DNA from 3 places in the Acetomicrobium sp. S15 genome. Region 1 is predicted to be linked to each of the others. Evidence: riboswitches for the same ligand, from Rfam matches in the RefSeq annotation. Region 1 holds a riboswitch; each other region holds the start of a gene.

Region 1 (6,002 bases):
GGTCATCATGGAGGTTCCCTGCTGCGGAGGGCTCGCACGCCTGGCCGAAGGAGCAGTCGAAGAAGCGCGCAAGTCTATTGATCTCAAGAAGACCGTCGTAGGCATTCGCGGAAACGTCCTCGAGGAGGAAACGTTAAGGTATAGGTTCGGCGACGCTTGATCGCTCCGTCGGCAAAGAGGGCCGAATAGTGCCTGTGGCGCCGCCTCCAATTACCATGCGGCGATTAGCGCCGTCGGTCGTGGCTAAGCATACTCTGTCGCTTCCGCCGATAGGGCCAGGGTGCCAAACCTTTGTCTCTTCGTCTATGAGGGCTCTCCTTTTGGTGGACCCTCCTTTGGATAGCAGCTTTCCCGTTGGAACATGTCCGCAGGATGGATCTGATACGTAAGCGAGCCTGTCTGCGAAAGGTGGGTTCTGTAACCGTAAGGCATGCGGCCATTGCCACGGCTGCATGCGCTGCGTTTCCGCCTTTTTGAGGATTTCAAAGCCCGGCCTGGGCGACAGATACTTGTCTTGTAGTCACCGTGTCTCAGCGTGAAAAAACACGTTCCTCTGCGACGGGAAACGGCAAGACAACAGATCAAACACCATATTGGCCTACCCCGTCCTTCTCAGATTTTTTATATATGCTACTATTGCTATCAGCCAAAATCATCGCCGACCATCACTGAAATCTTTAAATATTTGTCTAATTCCTTTATCGTCCCGATTGCTTATCCCTTGCTTGAACTCTTCTGTCGCTGGCGCATCCTGGCGATATTGAAAAGGCCACATGCTCTTTAAGTCGAAGAAAGCGACTCTATCGCCATCCTGCAGAATCGTCGAAAGGTCCGGTTGAAATTTAGGGAGGGCGCTCAGGTTGCCATTGATAAAAGTGAATCCTCGTTCTTCGGTAGGAATTCCAATCTGTTCGAGGAGGTCTTTGATCGTGCTTCCCTGATCAAGCGAGACCTTTAAATGAGCAAAACCCGTCGACGCATTTTCTCCTCCAAAACGAGATAAAGCACCATAAAGCCAAACGTCGATTTCTATTTTCATTATAGGGCTCCTCCTCTTACAACAGATTGATTATCCGCCACCTACTGGTGGGAAAAGACCAACCTCATCTCCGTCCCTAAGTTGCCAATCGAGCTGACGCGATCGACCATTAACATATATCATGCGCACTTCATCAACAGATAATTTCAGGCGATTGAGCAATCCCATGACGCTTTCGCCTTCTGGAAGCTCGATCTCAACTGGGGCTCCTCGCTCTGTTTTTTTTGTACGATTTGTCAACATAGCGTAAAGTTTTACTTTTACTTTCATAGACACACCTCACGTTTACTCCCTTTAGTTTATAGCACAATCACATCAGCTTTATTTTTAAAAAAGCGGACAGAGAGAGTTCTCTCCGTCCGCTTTATATAGAATGCTCCGAATGCTTAAACAGTCTTGAGTACGCTATCTAGGACTTCATCAGGTACGTCAAATGTATGGTTATGCGGAGGCAGGGGCTCATATTTCATGAACTCTGGCATTCTATCATGTGAATCGTTCAGACCGGCAGCCACATTGAAAGCACGTTCCTTTCTAAGTATTTCAAGTCCGATTTTTATTACATCCTCTGCGGTCCAATTTGTTCCTAAGATACCATTACACTCCTCCACAAAGCCCTCGAATCCACTAGGAATATCTAAGATGGCAAAGGCGATAAAGAGACAGTGGCCTGTAGAATCGAGGAATGCAGTAGCAGCTTGAAGGTTGCGACTAATGGCGGCCTTACCTTCAGGGGATAAAGGATCTACTTTACCGCCAACGCCTAATATCTCGTTGTTTATAGTGTAACCTGAAGTGTGATCAGCTCCCATAGTACTCGTGGCATAGGTTACTCCTATACCTTTAACTGCACGTGGCTCGTAAGCAGGCATGCCTTGCCCTTTGACCGCTGGAATCCGCACAACGCCAAGAACGCGTCCTGCGGATGCAGTGCCACTCCCGAGGATACGGCCCAAGGGGGTCCCCTTCCCAATCTCATGAATTAGCTCTATGGCCTTTTCTCCGTCACCAAATTTGAAGATACCCGCTTCTGCGGCCACACCAAGGGTGCCACCCGTCTCAATAGTGTCCAATCCATAGGCGTTGCATAGCCGTACCATCTCTGCAATTTGGTCCAGGTTGTCAATGCCCAGGTTAGCGCCCAGAGACCAATCCGACTCATACTCGACACAGGAGACGTGCTCTCTTCCATCTTGCTTGTACCATGTATTAGAGCACTGTATGATGCAACCTGGGCTACAGGCATGATTGTAAACTTCTTTTCCAACACGAGTCTTATTTCCTTCAAATATTGCCTCACCGGCAATCTTAGGTGCTCCCTCAAAGCGACCTGTTTTGAAATTGCGCGTTGGAAGCCCCCCAGCCTCATTCAATATATTGATGAGCACAGCTGTGCCATACGTGTTTAAACCACCCTTCGGCTTTGTGATATCATGAGTACGCAGAGCATTGGCAAGCTTTTCGCAACCTTGATCGAATAAAGCTTTATCAACAATTGGCACTTCTGGCGCCCCTTGAGCACTTGTGACTATAAATTTGAGGCGTTTGCTTCCCATTACAGAACCAAGTCCGCCTCGACCCGAGTAACGAGTAGGTTGGCCTTTGAGGTCGTTAAATACGATCCCAGAGTTGGCATATCCATACTCTCCCGCGACTCCGATACCCGCTATGGAGATGCCTTTCCCAAATCGTTCGTAAATCTTGGGGAATACAGCGTAGAGATCACTACCTATGTACTCATCAGCAGGGAGAAACTCAATTTTTGGCCTTTCCTCTTTGGCATCCCAACTAATATGGATCATCCAATATTTATCTTCTTTAGGTTGACTATAGACAACGATGGCTTTGATCTTCATTCTAGCGACGTCGACACTCCACGACGTCCCTGCGTTTGATTCCTTAATTCCACCCGTTAAAGGGGATTTGGCTCCGACGGAAACGCGCGCAGATGTGGGAGCATCAGTACCTGTAACAATGCCAGGTGCAAAAACTAAGACGTTGTTGGGGCCTAGGGGATGACACAGGGGATTTACTTCGTCACAAACGATGGTCGATGTTAGTCCTCTTCCTCCCAAATTTTTATAAGCATTGGGCACGTCCTCTAATTTATACGTTTTATCGCTCATGTTTATTTTCAGAATCCACATACTATTTACCTCCTTCTCTCCTTCTTTTTAGAACGTGGACTCATCTTTGCGCTCTCTTCAAGAGTCGATACCCTCTGTTACGAGCACCAGCATCCCAAAATCAAAAATTCGCAAAGGTCATGCCATCACCCCTTTCAAGGCAATGTAATCCCCTTTGCGAATTGGCAGGCATTGAGATTGCTCCCAATACCCTAACGCTCATCTCTCCCAGAGGGAGAATAATGAGTCGGAGACAATTTTTAGGAGTTACGCAGTTGCCTGTGACCCTCCTTCTCAGAAAAAGCATTAACACAGAAACATAAGCCTGTCAAGAGCCGCGAGCGGCTCTATGTCACATAGCGTGGAAATATTCCGGTGGTAAGGATACCAACAAGATTCTTCTTAATTAGCTATGCATGCTGAACCCTGAGAACACAGACACCCTCAAGGCGTAAGAGGAACTAAAGCTGCAGCAGTATAGAGCTTTGCCAACGGTATGCGCATCAAGCTAAAAACTAAGATGTGCTTTGTTAGTTAAATCTATGTTATGCATGATCGTAAGAGTTTTACTGCCTACCATGCGGCGATCGTGCCGTCGGTCCTCGGCTCCGTTCCGCCGCAAAGATTTCCGTTTTCCATCCTCCAGATTATCTGCCCCCTGCCGAAGGGCGCGTGTTTCGAAGATATAGCCACGTCGTGACCGCGCCTGGCGAGCGCAGCAGCTATGTGCTCCGGGAAGCCGTATTCCAAGAGCACCTCTTTACATTTTACCCACATCCAGCGCGGGGCATCGAGCGCCTCTTGGGGGTTTAGGCCGAAGTCGAGCATATTCATGAGGACTTGAACGTGAGCCTGAGGTTGCATAAAGGCTCCCATTATGCCGAAAGGCCCTATGGGTTTGCCGTCTTTAGAGATAAAACCAGGAATTATCGTATGATACGGGCGCTTGCCGGGCCTTAAGGCGTTTGGATGATCGGGAGAGAGTGAAAAGCAGGCACCTCTATTTTGGAGCGCCACGCCCGTTTTCGGCACGACGATGCCTGAGCCGAAGCCCATGTAGTTGCTCTGTATGTAGGAGACCATGTTCCCATTGCCGTCTGCCGTGGCTAAATATACGGTATCGCTTCCGCCGATAGGGCCAGGGTGCCAAACCTTTGCCTCTTGGCCTATGAGAGCCCTCCTTTTGGCGGTCCTTTCTTGAGATAATAGCTCTTCCGTTGGAACGCTCTCGCAGGAAGGGTCTGCTATGTATGCAAGCCCGTCTGCGAAAGCGGCCTTTATCGCCTCTATCTGCAAGTGATACGTAACTGGGTTTTCTTTTTCCGTGAAGGAAAATCCTTTCAAAATGTTTAAAGCTATGAGGGCCACTATACTCTGGCCATTTGGAGGAAGCTCCCATACGTCGTAGCCGCGGTAATCTATTTTAACGGGTTCGACCCATTCGGGGGCAAAAGATGCTAAGTCTTCCTCATCGATGAAGCCGCCCGTTTTTCTGGCAAAGTCCGCTATTTTTCGGGCGATCTCGCCCCTGTAAAAGACTTCACTTTCGCTTTCGCCAATAAGTTCAAGCGTTTCTGCGTGGTCCGGTAAATTCAGCGTTTCTCCCGCTTGGGGCGCGCGCCCGCGGGGTGCAAAGGTCTCAAACCATGCCTCTTTTATCTCACCGGAAAGCTCTTTTTCGAAGCGCGAGCAGCTTTCTTTCCAGGCCGACGATACGGTAGGGGAGACCGGATAGCCATTCCGCGCGTACTCTGCAGCCGGCCTTAGCACATCTTTTAGCGGAAGTTTGCCAAACTTTTTAATGAGCTCTGCCCAGGCTGCCGGCACCCCCGGGACGGTCACGGGAACCCAGCCGCTTTTTGGGATTTCGTCGTAACCTTCTTTCTTTAAGCGTTCGATCGAAAGGGCTTTGGGAGCACATCCGCTTGCGTTTAGGCCGTAAAGTTTCCCGTCCGTACAAATGATGCAAAAAGCGTCTCCGCCGATGCCGCAGGAGGTGGGTTCTGTAACCGTAAGGCATGCAGCCGTTGCCACGGCTGCATCTACAGCGTTTCCGCCTTTTTTGAGGATTTCAAGGCCCGCTTGGGCGGCAAGGACCTGCCCTGTAGATACCATGCCGAGGCGCGAAAAAACCACGTTCCTCCGCGACGGGTAACGGTAAGTTAAAGGATCAAACGTCACAGAAACCCACCTCGCTTTGCATTTTCGTATATCGCTTATAGACCGTAGGTTATAAATCTTCTTGCTTTATGGAGTAGGCAGGCGGCATTTCGGGCGTAAAGGCCATATAAGGCGGCACCGGATATACTGAAAAACCTCCCTTTGCCGTGAATTCGAGGTTGTTTACAAGCCTGTCGCGGAAAAGGGCCCAAGGCGCGGCATATACGAGTTCATAGTGCTGTGTGCCGCCAAATATCCTGTCGCCGGCGCAGGGAAAGCCGACGGTGGGTTTGCCTGTTCCCATAGCAAACCCTATGGCAGAGCACATGGCTCCCTCAGCCACGGTGTCAGCCGTGGTCTTTTCCCCGGTGTCATAAGCGTTTGCGTGAATCAAGCGCATCATCTGGGCTGGGTTTCCGTATAGCACGACTACGTCGGGTTCATCGGTAAACTTTTCTAATGGGGATATAAATATGCCGGCATATTTTTTGCCTGTATCCCCGAGCCTGTATACGTTGGCCATGAATTTTTTAGCCACTTCCTCGTTTTTGCAATAAGGCCCCACGGCAGCTTTCCCAGAAAGGATGGCTTCCGGGGTTTTGATTAAACCTAAACATGCCGCGCCGAAAGCGCATACCATCTTTTCTGGGACGCCACTGTTGCCCATCTTTTGATAA
Region 2 (6,002 bases), on a different contig from region 1:
GGAACTCTTTGCCCTCTCTATATAGCCCATGATCTTGTCGAAAGAGCTCTCGTCGATAACGGCGTTGACGAAGTTCCCGAAGTCACGGACATCGCCCATTGACAACCCCTCTGTCCATTCCACCAACAGCTCTCTCACTCTACCCCAGAGCGACTGCGGGACGTAAGCGCGCGATGCTGCAGAGCATTTCTGCCCCTGATATTCGAAGGCTCCGCGGACCAGAGCAGTCACCAGCTCCTCGACGTCGGCCGAAGGATGGGCCAAAACGAAGTCTTTGCCCCCGGTTTCGCCCACGATCCTGGGATAATTGCGATAAGATGCGAGGTTCTGTCCTATCTTGCCCCAAAGTCCGGTGAACGTATCCGTCGAGCCGGTGAAGTGCAAACCGGCGAAATTCGGATGCTTGAGCACCACCTCGCTTATCTCCGACCCTTTGCCGGGCAGGAAGTTTATAACCCCGTCGGGAACGCCTGCCTCCCTAAAAACCTTCATGAGATAGTAATTGGATAATAAGGATGTCGTGGCAGGCTTCCAAACCACTGCATTTCCCATGAGCACGACCGAGGCGACCAAGTTTAGGGCAGTGGCCGTAAAGTTGAAGGGCGAAACCACAAATACAAACCCCTCCAGAGGGCGATACTCCACCCTGTTAACACAATCGCCACCGGAAGACGGCTGCCACTCATAGATATAAGAAGCGGCGTATGCACCGAAGCGCAGGAAATCCGCGCTTTCGCAAGCCGCGTCTATCTCGGCTTGATATGCATTTTTGCTCTGGCCCAACATAGTTGCGGCATTGACGATATGACGATACTTCTTGCTGATGAGCTCGGCCGCCTTGAGCATGACGGAAGCCCTGTCGACCCAAGAGAACTTGGACCACTCAGCTTTGGCCTTGAGGGCAGACTCTATGGCCATCGCGACTTCCTGTTGGCCCGATTTATGATAGTTGGCCAACACATGGCCGTGATCATGCGGCATAACTACCTTCCCTAAGCGTCCGGTGCGGACTTCCCTGCCGCCTATTATGGCAGGTATCTCGACCTTCTGACTGCTCTGGCGATCCAACTCTGCCTTGATCTCGATGCGCTCAACAGATCCCGGAGCATAAGAAAGGGTCTCCTCGTTACGAGGAACCGCAAAACGGAACACAGCATTGTTCATTACGCGCGACCTCCTTCTTGCCGAGGTCAAGGACGGCACGCTCAAGCGTTTGATCTGCAAACGGAGCCGTTGCTATCCAAAACCGGCATTATCTTATAGTAGCGGGGCGTTTTCAAAGTCCGAAATAACCCCACCCTATTTATAGCATATCAAAAATCATTTTAAAATACCCTTCAAGACATAGGTTTTTACCTGCGTCATCTCTTCTATCGTGCACGGTATGCCTTCGCGGCCGATGCCGCTCATTTTATAACCGCCAAAGCGATGGTCGATATGTCTATAGCGGCTGTTTCCGTTAATTACGACCGTGCCCGCCTCTACTTTCGACATGAACCTGATGCCCTTATTGACATCCGAGGTAACTACTCCCGCGCAGAGGCCGTATTTGGTATTATTAGAGATAGCCAAAGCCTCTTCTTCCGTTTTAAAGGTGATTATCGGAAAGACCGGCCCGAAGATCTCCATATCTTTCGCTACGTCCATGTCTGGGGTGACATCGACCAGGATGGTCGGCTCAAAGAACGCCCCGTTTCTCTTGCCCCCGCAAATGCACTTGGCGCCTTGCTGTATCGTTAATTTGACCTGCTCCTCGACTCTTTTAGCGGCGTTTTCGTTGATTAGACAACCTAATTCTGTGCTGGGGTCCAAGATGTCGCCCTTGACAATTTTTTCAAACTTGGCTTTAAGCTTGTCTGCAAAGTCCTTAGCTATTGGTTCTTGAACGATAAACCTCTTGGGAGAACAACAGATTTGGCCGGCATTTGCTATCCTCCCGCTGTAAGCTTCGTTAACGGCTAACTCCAGGTCTCCATCGGCGAAAATAACCATCGGGTCATTCCCGCCGAGCTCAAGTGTTACTCTATGTAGGGCATCTGCAGAATCTCTCATCACAACGATGCCGGCTTCTGTGCTGCCGGTCAGCGTAATAGCGTTAACTTTCGTGCTGCTGCATAAAATCTTCCCCACCATCGACCCGCTGCCTGTTATCACCTGGGCCACGCTACCCGGAACGCCGGCTTCTAACAATAGCTCCGTCAAGCGTATAACTACGAGAGGGTTATCCGACGAGGGCTTTATGACAACCGCATTGCCCGAGGCCAAGGCCGGTGCAACCTTATGGGCAAAGAGAGTTGTAGGGAAGTTAAAGGGAAGGATACAGGCAATGACGCCTAAGGGTTCCCTTCTGGTAAAAAGTATGTCTTTTTCTGCGCCAGGCTGACAGTCAGGCACAGTCTCTCCGTATAGGTGCTTCGCCCTTTCCACAAACCCTTCGAACAACATAATGGCCGTATTGACTTCACCGACGCACTGCGAGAACGGCTTTCCCATATCTTTGCTTTGCAACGTCGCCAATTCTTTTTTATGGCTTTCGAGCAAACCTGTATATTTGACGAGAATTTTAGAACGCTCGACCAAGGGCGTATCGGCCCACAATTTTTTACCCTCTTGAGCGATGTCCAAACAATGCTCGATGTCTTCTTTAGTAGCGACAGGAACGGTACCGAGCAATTCCTGCGTGGCCGGATTAAAAACCTTGTTCGTCCTGCCATCGCTCGAATTAACTTTCTTGCCTCCTATAATCATTTGCATAATTCGCCATTCCCCCTGCTTCTTATTGTTTTAACCTGGAGATACATTCAGTATCTTGCTTACAAGAATACGCCAGGGGGAACATGATCGAAAGTTTTTGGATGTTTGTGCTCGCTTTAGCTCTTATTGTTCATATCTTTAATCGATAAAGTTTGACGGGGCGACCTACCCTACGAAAAGCATATTCCACCTCCGCCACCCCTGAATCGACGAGGTGCTCCAGATACCTGCGGGCCGTGGGACGGGATATCTTAAGTTTGTTTCCCAAATCTATTGCTGAAACCGGTTTGTCGAGGGTGCGCAACAGCGACATGACATCGTTTAACAGTTTAACCTGTACTCCCTTGGGCGGGACGAGTACGGGACAAACCGTGCGGGCTCTCATTGATGACCTCACCAGACAGTCCAGCTCCTCCTGCTGCCACGCTGCCTTGCGCTGCGTCAGACCCAAATTGTAAATTCGGTAAGCTTCGAGGGCAGCCTTGAACCTCTGAAACGTAAAGGGTTTTATAAGGTAATCAAAAGCCCCTTGACACAGGGCGCCGCGCACTACATCCGGATCCCTTCCCTCGGAAAGGACGATCAGGTCGACTCTGGGATAAAGGGCCCTCGTCCGGCGAAGTCCCTCAACCTGGCCGAACCCTTTCAGGAAGATGTCCAACAATACGAGGTCTATGGCCTGCGCCCTCAGGACGCTGTCAAGCGCTCTTCCAAAATCGGCCTCCGCGGCTAACGCATAACCCGGGATGCCTTTAAGGTAATCCGCATAAAGGGCTCTCAACATCGGATCTTCGTCCGCGATGAGAACCGCAAGAGAAGGCATATTGTTCCCTCCTTTTCAAACACGGGAGGACATCTCCGTTTCCAAAGACGCCCTATCGGCCTGACGCCATAGACAGATCGCCCTTAGGCAAAACAGGCTCGGAGGTTTTGTACTTTTATGTAAATAGCATAAACTCGCCTTTCGTGCAACCTTGATCGCTCGAAAATTTCTTTTCGCACCACAACCAAAAAGAGTGCAGGCTGGCAAAGACTACATGAAAAGCCATATATTGCGATAGTCCTTCAAGATAAGTGATAAAATGAGCTAAGCGTCTAACTGCACTATAAAGGAACAGGACGATGTTCGGGGTGAAGGAGGAGGATGTGCTGTGCGGGATGAGCGAGTTTCATCCGCCTTCGCATTGGGGGTTTGTCTGGCAATAGGCCTCATAGTGGCGGGGTATTTGGTGGGAGGCGCATTGCTCAAGGCCAGATCTGCGGAGCGGTTCGTCACGGTGAAAGGGCTCTCGGAAAAGATTGTGGAGGCGGACTTGGCTATATGGAACATATCCTTTCGTGATGCAGCGAATGATTTAGAGGGGCTTCAGCAGCTTGTGGACGCTAATAAGGCAAAAGTGCACAACTTCTTATTGGGGATGGGTTTCGAGGAAGCGGAGATTTCGAGCATGCCACCCCAAATCACGGACGTAAAGTCGCTGCCTTACATGGATCCCTCCAGGGACAGGGAGTTTCGTTATACGGCTGTGACAAAGCTAACCCTACGTTCGGCCAAAGTTCCCCTCGTCAAAAAGGCCCTCGAGCGCGCAGGAGAGCTTGTGTCCGCAGGTATTGTCCTCGCCGAAGACAGTGCCACCGAATTTTCTTTCACTAAGCTGAACGATATTAAACCTGAAATGATCGCCGAAGCGACTAAAAGCGCCAGAGAAGCGGCGGAGCAGTTCGCCAGGGATTCCGGCAGCCATGTTGGGGCGATACGGAGGGCAAATCAAGGCTACTTCACAATAGACGACAGAGATAGGGGCTCGCCCGACTACAAAACTGTCCGCGTAGTGACTACGGTGGAATTTTTCCTGACGAACCCATGACTTTGGCGCAGAATCTTCGCTACGAGTCGGGGGTGTGCCCTGTTGGCTCGAGTCTTAGCCATCTGTATTAGTTCGGCAAGGCAAGAAGCAAAAAGGGGCGCTTCCGAGGCACGCTTCGTCGCCGGTGAAGGTATAGAAGGCGATTCCCACAGGGGGTTCTCAGACCGCCATGTGAGCCTGTTGCGTGCCGAGGATATAAGGGCTGCCGAGGCAGAGGCGGGCTTTTCCTTCCCGCCGGGTTCGCTGGCAGAAAATTTGGTCATAGAGGGCCTCCCGAGTGAAATTCCCGTTGGCGCAAAGCTAAAAGTGGGATCCGAAGTGATATTGCTCGTGGCCGAAAAGGGCAAAAAACCTGACGAGCCCCATTCTTATGACTACAAAGGGTGGTGCCTGTTGCCCAAAGTAGGCTACTTCCTCCAAGTCCTCAAAGGAGGCGTCGTAAGGCCTGGCGACGAAGTCGTCATGACCGAAGACAAAAAGCGCTAAGAGATCTCACCACCTCTTAGAAACAGTTCGTTATTATTGCCTCCGCTTCCGCTGCTCATGAAAAACGCTCCCATTCTGCTCATCAAGGCTGCATAACCAACGCTCTCAAAGCCGATCAAACCATCCATCTCAGCCTCGTCACCAACTACCCATCACCGCACTTGTCAGCCGCAAATATGGGGAAGCCGGCTAAAAATACAACCCGGGGCGCGAAAGTCGGGTTAAGAAAACACCAACCGCACCCCGGGCTGTAGCAGTTCCGTGAACGATGCTTACGCCTTAAGCCCCAATGCCTCGAGCGCCCTCTCTGCAGCGATAGAGGCCATCCTCTTCAGGGCCTCGGGCGTCTGGCCACCAAAGTGAGGCGTTACGATGAAGTTGTCGAGCTCATAAAGGGGAGAACGGAGGCACGGTTCAACCTCCATAACGTCAGCCGCCATCCCCGCAAGTTTACCGCTCTTCAGGGCTTCATAAGCCGCCGCCTCATCGACGATGCCACCTCTGCCCGCGTTCACCAAATATGCGCCATCTTTCATCATGGCTATCTGAGGGATAGAGATCATGTGGTGCGTTTCCGGCGTCAGGGGTGCGTGAATCGAAATCACGTCGCTTTCCCGCAAAAGCTCTTCCAGACTTACGAGCTTTACGCCCATCTCGCGGGCCGCCTCCTGTGATACATACGGATCAAAAGCGAGCACGCTCATGCCGAAGGCCCTGGAAAGCTCTGCTACTCTCCTTCCGACGTTCCCGACAGCCACGAGGCCGAGGGTCTTTCCCAACAACTCTCTGCCGTTATAGGCCGCCCGATTCCATACTCCGGATTTGACATCCTTGCTGGCCCTCGGAATCTCCCTGAAAAGGGATATCATGAAACCGAAAGCGAGCTCAGCCACA
Region 3 (6,002 bases), on a different contig from region 1:
ATATGGCTATGTTGTAGCCTATTTCCTGTAGCTCTTGAGCAGACAAAAGAGGGGTTCTTCCGTGCTCTATCATGTTGGCTAAAACCGGCACTTTGAAGCTTGATGTGATCTTTTTCATCTCTTCTACCGACTCGGGAGACTCGACGAAGATTATGTCGGCACCCGCTTCCTCGTAGGCCTTGGCTCGCTCTATAGCCGCATCGATACCGAAGTTGGTCCGCGCGTCTGTACGAGCCATTATCATGAAGTCATCATCAAATCTGGCATCGCAGGCTGCTTTGATCTTACCGACCATCTCCTCTGTCGATATCACTTCTCTACCGAGCATGTGACCGCACTTTTTGGGAGCCACTTGGTCCTCTATCTGAATGCAAGCCACTCCTGCCTTTTCGTAGAGGCGCACCGTCCTTTGCACGTTTATGGCGTTGCCGAAGCCCGTATCGCCATCGGCTATAACGGGAACACTTACAGCTTCGACAATGTTAGCTGCCCTAAAAGCCATCTCAGTTTGTGTTAAAAGCCCTACATCGGGTTGACCGAGCACGCTGGCCGATGTGCCGTAGCCTGTCATGTAAACAGCTTCAAAACCCGTCATTTCGATGATTTTAGCTGTGAGGGCATCGTGAGTTCCTGGTGCTACCAATATTTGGTTACGAGACAGAAGCTCCCTTAAGCGTTTTGCAATCTTGTTCACCACGTCCATGTTCACCTCCACATAAATTTAGACAAACTCATAACTACAGAGCAGCGGGCTTTTCTTCAGGCAGAAGAGAGCCTGTATCTGTTTTTTTCTGGACGTCTGCGAAGCCCGTTTTACGCCGCACGAAGTAGCTGTAAGCGCGGTTCTCCTCGAGCGTCTTGATGTCAGCCCGGCGAAGTGCTTTAATCACTTCGTAGTGAAGGCGTGCCGTCTCTTCCAAGCTTTCGGCATGCTTTAAGTCTTCCATGATGCCCAAGAGGATTTGATAATGTATATTTGTCAGTATCTTCCGCGTAAGCCGTAAGCCCGATTTTCTCCACAAGTACTGGTGGAACTCTATATCCAACGCCATGAATTTGGGCAAGATCACCTCCCTAAGAGCTTCTTCCTGAGAAGAATCGACCATCTTATCGACGAGATGCACCAGGTACGCCAGATCATCCTCTTCTAACCTCTTTTTATTGATGAGGTCTTTGTATATCTGCATCTCCAAGAAAAAGCGCAAGTTGTAAAGTTCCTCCATCTCGTTCTCGGTGAAAGCAGCCACATAGCTGCCTTTTCGCGGAACTATCTTCACTAACCCTTTTGCCGCAAGCTCGCGCAGGGCCTCGCGAATTGGAGCCTTGCTCACCTCAAGCTCAATTGCAATGTCTGATTCGTTCAGCCAATCCCCAGGTTTGTACCTCCCAGAAAAGAGAATAAGGTCAATTATCTTATCTCGCACGGCAGCGGAAAGGCTCTTATAGGCAAGCATATTTTCCATTTATTCAGTCCCTTCTACTTTCGAAAGTCGAACGATTGTGATAAAAGGATAGCATAAACAACGCAAGGAATGCAACTCTGACTTTTATTAACCATATAAATTGAGTCTAAAGTCCTACTGGTATCGAATAATAGTTGCACCTGAGTGTCCAGATAGCTTACCAATAATACTAAGGAAGGCATGCACTGTTTTGTTCTCTTAGGTCCCACTCTTCTTGAGAAATGAGACATGGGGCAATCACAGGGCAGTCCAAACATCTTCGCTTGTGTCAACGTCTGGTAAAGGACTTGGCAAGAATATGAACTGTTTAAATGTCACCTATATATTTACAAACCACCTCAGGATGAGAAAGAGGCTTGCTGAACATCCTCAGAGGTGTGGTGTTGCGACAAATTAACCAAAGGACAGAGGAAAAGGTGGTTAATGCCTGGTGCATATTGAGATACGGTTTTTTTAAAGTTTTTGTTCAAGAGTTTCTTAGAGTTTTCTTAAAAAAGTTACCGAGAGCCCAAAGACATGTGGCCTAAGGGCTCCCGGTAAAAATATGACCTTTACTGTTTCAAGCCCGCCAATATCTTTTCAGGTTTTGCGGGTAACTCCTTGATGCGGATGCCGACAGCGTTGTAAATGGCGTTGAGGATAGCAGCGTGTGAAGCGGAATGCGGCAGCTCGCCGGTCCCGCTGGCTCCGAAGGTGCCGAATTCGCGGGGCGTTTCCATGTGGATCAGTTTTATGTCGTCTGGGATATCTTTGGCGTAAGGCAGGCCGCAACTGATGAGATTATCGTGTTTGTGTACATCGTCGAAATCTTCCGTCAGCGCAAAGCCGATGCCCTGGGCGATGCCGCCGTATAACTGCCCTTCCACCACGGCGTAATTGTTTATCTTCCCCACATCGTCCACGAGGGTGAACCTTTCGACAGTGGTTTTGCCGGTGTTGACATCGACGGCCACCTCGGCCATGAACACGCCGAACTGGTGGTTGGCGAAAGGATAGCCCTGGCCGGTCTCATCGTCTATCGGCACACCAAATTGCACTTCGCCGTCGACGTTACGGAGCGTAGCCTTCCAGTAACCTTCGTAGGTCGTGGGGATTCCTTCTTCAATCATCTCTTCGTAAGTTCGGTAGGTTCCGTCGGGTCTGCGCATCGCGTCGAGCAATTGCCTGCAGCTGTCCACGATCGCACCGCCCGTCATCACCTGGCTCCTGCTGGCCGAGGCGTTACCGCTGTTTGGCGCCTTGGCCGTGTCGTTGCAGACGAGCTTAATTTGCTCAGGTTTTATGCCGATGGGTTTTAACGCTTCGTGCGCCGTGCCAATACAGCCGATATCAGCCCCCTGACCATGATCTTCCCATGTGTTGTATAGGATTACGCCATCTTTGGTCAGCTCGATAGCACTGTGAGATTCGTCCGGGCCGTCCCTGTTGCAATCGTAAATGCCGATCGACACGCCGACTCCTCTTTTGACTGTATCTGTTGAAAGGGCAGCTGCCCGTTTCTTCGCCTCTTCGTAAAAAGGCTTGATCCTCGTTACCATTGCCTGGAGCGGATACACTTCAGGCTTTTGTCCGCTCGGCATCGTTCCGCCTGGGCGGATAAGGTTTTTCTCCCTAAATTCGAGCGGATCCATGCCCACTTTTTCGGCGAGCATGTCCATGGCGACTTCCTCGGCGAGATAAGTCTGAGGTGCGCCGTAACATCTAAAGGCACCGCACCATTTGTGATTTGTGAAGAAGGTATAGCCACGGCCACGGATCCTTTCAACCCCATAAGGCGCTCCCATGAATTGGGCCTCTCTGTTGGTGAGGTCCTGACTGGCTTCCGAATAGGGCCCATGGTCGACATACCAGGTGTGCTCAAGCCCCACAAGCTTCCCCTTTTCGTCGGCTCCTATGCGAAGCTTTATGAGGAAGGGGGAACGCTTAGGCATACGCAGGATATTCTCCTTCATGTTGAGCCGCATGTAAACGGGCCGTCCCGTGGCGATGACGCAGGCACCGATGAGGGCTTCATTGGTAACGGCTATCTTGTATCCAAAGGTGGCGCCTGTGTTGTTCTGGACCATGCGGATCCTTGAGGGTGGCACTCCCAAACCGCGGGCTATCGCCGTTTGGTGCAGATATAAGGCTATGCTTTTGTTTTGAATTGTTAGACGGCCTTCTTCGTCGAAATAACCGAAGCCACAATCCGTTTCAATCGTCAAATGTGGCTGCCTGGAACTCAGGAACGTTTCTTCCACCACGTAGGGGGCCTTGTCCAAAAGAGGAGCCGGGTCCTCTCCCTTTACTATGGGCCGTTTGTTGAAGCAGTTAGGCATGTCGTCGATGCCTTCGATCTCGTCATAGACCTTGATGGCGTCTTTGGCCATGGCGTCTTTGATGTTAAGCAGTGGCGGAAGTTCCTCCAGCTCGACTTTCACCTTTACGGCAGCGGCCCTGGCTTCTTCCTCTGTAGTTGCGCAAACGATGGCCACCGCCTCTCCCCATTGGCGGATCTTGTCTCCTTCCTCTACGAGGATGCGGCGTTCCCAGCCGTTGGTCGTGGCGGTTTTAGAGCCCACTTGGCCCCTGATCCTGTTCGTGCCCTTGTTAGCGTAGATGTCTGCTGTCGTTACGATCTTATATACTCCTGGCATCTTTTCGGCTTCGCTGAAGTCTATCTTTTTGACTATGGCGTGGTGAGTTTCGGGACATACGCAAACGGCAAATAACGTCTCGTCGGGCAGCTTTAACGCCACGTCATCGCCAAAGTCCCATGTACCGGTGGCCTTATAGACTGCGCTTGGCCTCGGGAACCTGCTGCCCCAGACCGAACCATCCCTGCCTAACATTTCAGAAAAATCCGTCATCTCTTCTTCGCCCCGGAGGACTTTAGCGGCAAGCATTACGGCATCGACTATTTGTATGTAGCCATTACACCTGCAGGCGTTGCGGTTTTTGTGGAACCACTCTCGGACCTCTTCGCGAGTTGGGTTCAGGTTTTCGTCCAGTAAGGCCTTTGAGCTCATAATGAAACCTGGCGTGCAAAAACCGCACTGTATGGCGCCAGTTTTTACGTAAGCCCACTGAAGCGCATGAAGCTTGTCGGGCGTTCCCAAACCTTCTATGGTCAAAATTTCAACGTCTTCTGGCACTCTATCCCATCTTACGATGCAGGAACGCATGAGCTTGCCGTTCATGATGACTTCACATGCTCCGCATTGGCCTGATCCACATCCGAGCTTTGTGCCCGTTAAGCCCAGTTGTTTTCTTATTATGTTGACTAGCATGGTGTCGGGGGAGGCTACTACGTGATGAGGATATCCATTGACCCTAATGCTTTTCCTTAAGTACTGTTTCATGATTTCCCTCCTCGTTTTTCTCGGATGCCTAAAGCGGTTTTTATAAGTCCTCCTCCCTTCCAACCGTACGTTTTGCTTTAAGCATTCGCTTTAAATCGTTTTAAGGAGGTTAAAAAAGGGTCACCTCTTATTAAGGAGGCGACCCTTTTGCCAAAGAAGGCTTACGTTTTTTGTAAGCGCTCTTCAGCGCCTCCTCCTTTCCAAATAACGGGAGGCTTTCCCGTTTCCGGGAAAACCTATCGGTCGCCGCCCATAGGGAATAGAGAATTCCCCTTAGGCACGACGACTCGGAGGTTTGGTTTTATAAAATCTCTTAATTCTAATACCTTATGCCTTTACCTTATATACCTTGACCGCTTAGAACAGGTTTATGACGATGCCATTACACGAACGCTGCTTTAGGAAGCTACATAGAAGCTATATACAGGGCTAAAGATGCGAAATTTAGCCTACAGGAAAACTTTGCGCGTTTCGGCAATAGCGAGGCCATCGCCAAAAAGCACTCCACTCCATGACGAGCAAAAAATCCACAAGCGCGGCGTTAAGCAGTAAAAGTTAACCAAAGGGGGCAAAGCCAGCAACAGAAAGCTTTTCCGCATAAGGGTCAGGGCGCGACACGCCTTCGGCGCCGTCAAGAATATACTCAGTTTCGTCAAGGTACATTGCAAGGACCTGGCCAAAAATACGAACTGCCTGTGTATCGCTTTCGCCCTCGCTAACCTCTTCATGGTGACAAAGAGGCTTCTTGAGCATCCCTCGAGATGTAGTGCCTCCAAAAACTGGTCAAAAGGCCGGGAAAAGCTAAAAACTCAGGCTAATAAAGCCCTCAAAAAAATGCAGAGACTACCTAACATATATTGAAAACGGTCACTTTCACGCCGATTCTTCCACAGTACGCACTGTTATCAATTTCAAGTGATAAAAGGAAAAGGACAGGTACGAACAAAGTCTCTCACATGTTTTAATGTCACTACAGCCACCTTACAGCTATCTTTTGCATGCTCATTTTTATGCAATCTCGTTTCTCTCGAGGAATTTTTTGCTTCCACATGATTTTAGCAATCGACTCCTCCGCTGTCAACCTACCGAGTTGCCTCACTTAAAAATCAAAGTGAAATTATCATTCCAATCAACCCGAAAATCCGGAAAACTTTAATCATCGTACGCCTCATCGCCTCAAGTTGTTGGCTATACGGAG

Evidence for each region. A riboswitch is a leader RNA that binds a small molecule or an ion and turns the genes downstream of it on or off. The one in region 1 is predicted to bind molybdenum cofactor.
Region 2: linked by a shared signal. The riboswitch ahead of EZM41_RS06430 (response regulator) and the one ahead of EZM41_RS02610 (aldehyde ferredoxin oxidoreductase family protein) in region 1 are both predicted to bind molybdenum cofactor.
Region 3: linked by a shared signal. The riboswitch ahead of EZM41_RS00375 (molybdopterin-dependent aldehyde oxidoreductase) and the one ahead of EZM41_RS02610 (aldehyde ferredoxin oxidoreductase family protein) in region 1 are both predicted to bind molybdenum cofactor.

Annotation. Positions count from the first base shown of each region.
Region 1 is NZ_JADEVE010000091.1:40,005-46,006, forward strand. Features, by position in the region: gene EZM41_RS02595 (ATP-binding protein) at 1-160, shown strand, start outside; gene EZM41_RS02600 (MoaD/ThiS family protein) at 653-1,039, opposite strand; gene EZM41_RS02605 (MoaD/ThiS family protein) at 1,070-1,309, opposite strand; gene EZM41_RS02610 (aldehyde ferredoxin oxidoreductase family protein) at 1,426-3,186, opposite strand; molybdenum cofactor riboswitch at 3,320-3,430, opposite strand; gene EZM41_RS02615 (gamma-glutamyltransferase) at 3,739-5,346, opposite strand; gene EZM41_RS02620 (DUF169 domain-containing protein) at 5,396-6,002, opposite strand, start outside.
Region 2 is NZ_JADEVE010000221.1:23,851-29,852, reverse strand. Features, by position in the region: gene pruA (L-glutamate gamma-semialdehyde dehydrogenase) at 1-1,164, opposite strand, end outside; gene EZM41_RS06435 (aldehyde dehydrogenase family protein) at 1,321-2,754, opposite strand; gene EZM41_RS06430 (response regulator) at 2,885-3,577, opposite strand; molybdenum cofactor riboswitch at 3,570-3,693, opposite strand; gene EZM41_RS06425 (SIMPL domain-containing protein) at 3,906-4,622, shown strand; gene EZM41_RS06420 (MOSC domain-containing protein) at 4,665-5,108, shown strand; gene EZM41_RS14180 (hypothetical protein) at 5,105-5,236, opposite strand; gene EZM41_RS06415 (hydroxyacid dehydrogenase) at 5,381-6,002, opposite strand, start outside.
Region 3 is NZ_JADEVE010000025.1:28,489-34,490, forward strand. Features, by position in the region: gene EZM41_RS00365 (isocitrate lyase/PEP mutase family protein) at 1-703, opposite strand, end outside; gene EZM41_RS00370 (GntR family transcriptional regulator) at 738-1,463, opposite strand; gene EZM41_RS00375 (molybdopterin-dependent aldehyde oxidoreductase) at 2,015-4,804, opposite strand; molybdenum cofactor riboswitch at 4,983-5,109, opposite strand; gene EZM41_RS00380 (hypothetical protein) at 5,360-5,557, opposite strand; partial or broken gene EZM41_RS14130 (flagellar basal body rod C-terminal domain-containing protein) at 5,973-6,002, opposite strand, start outside.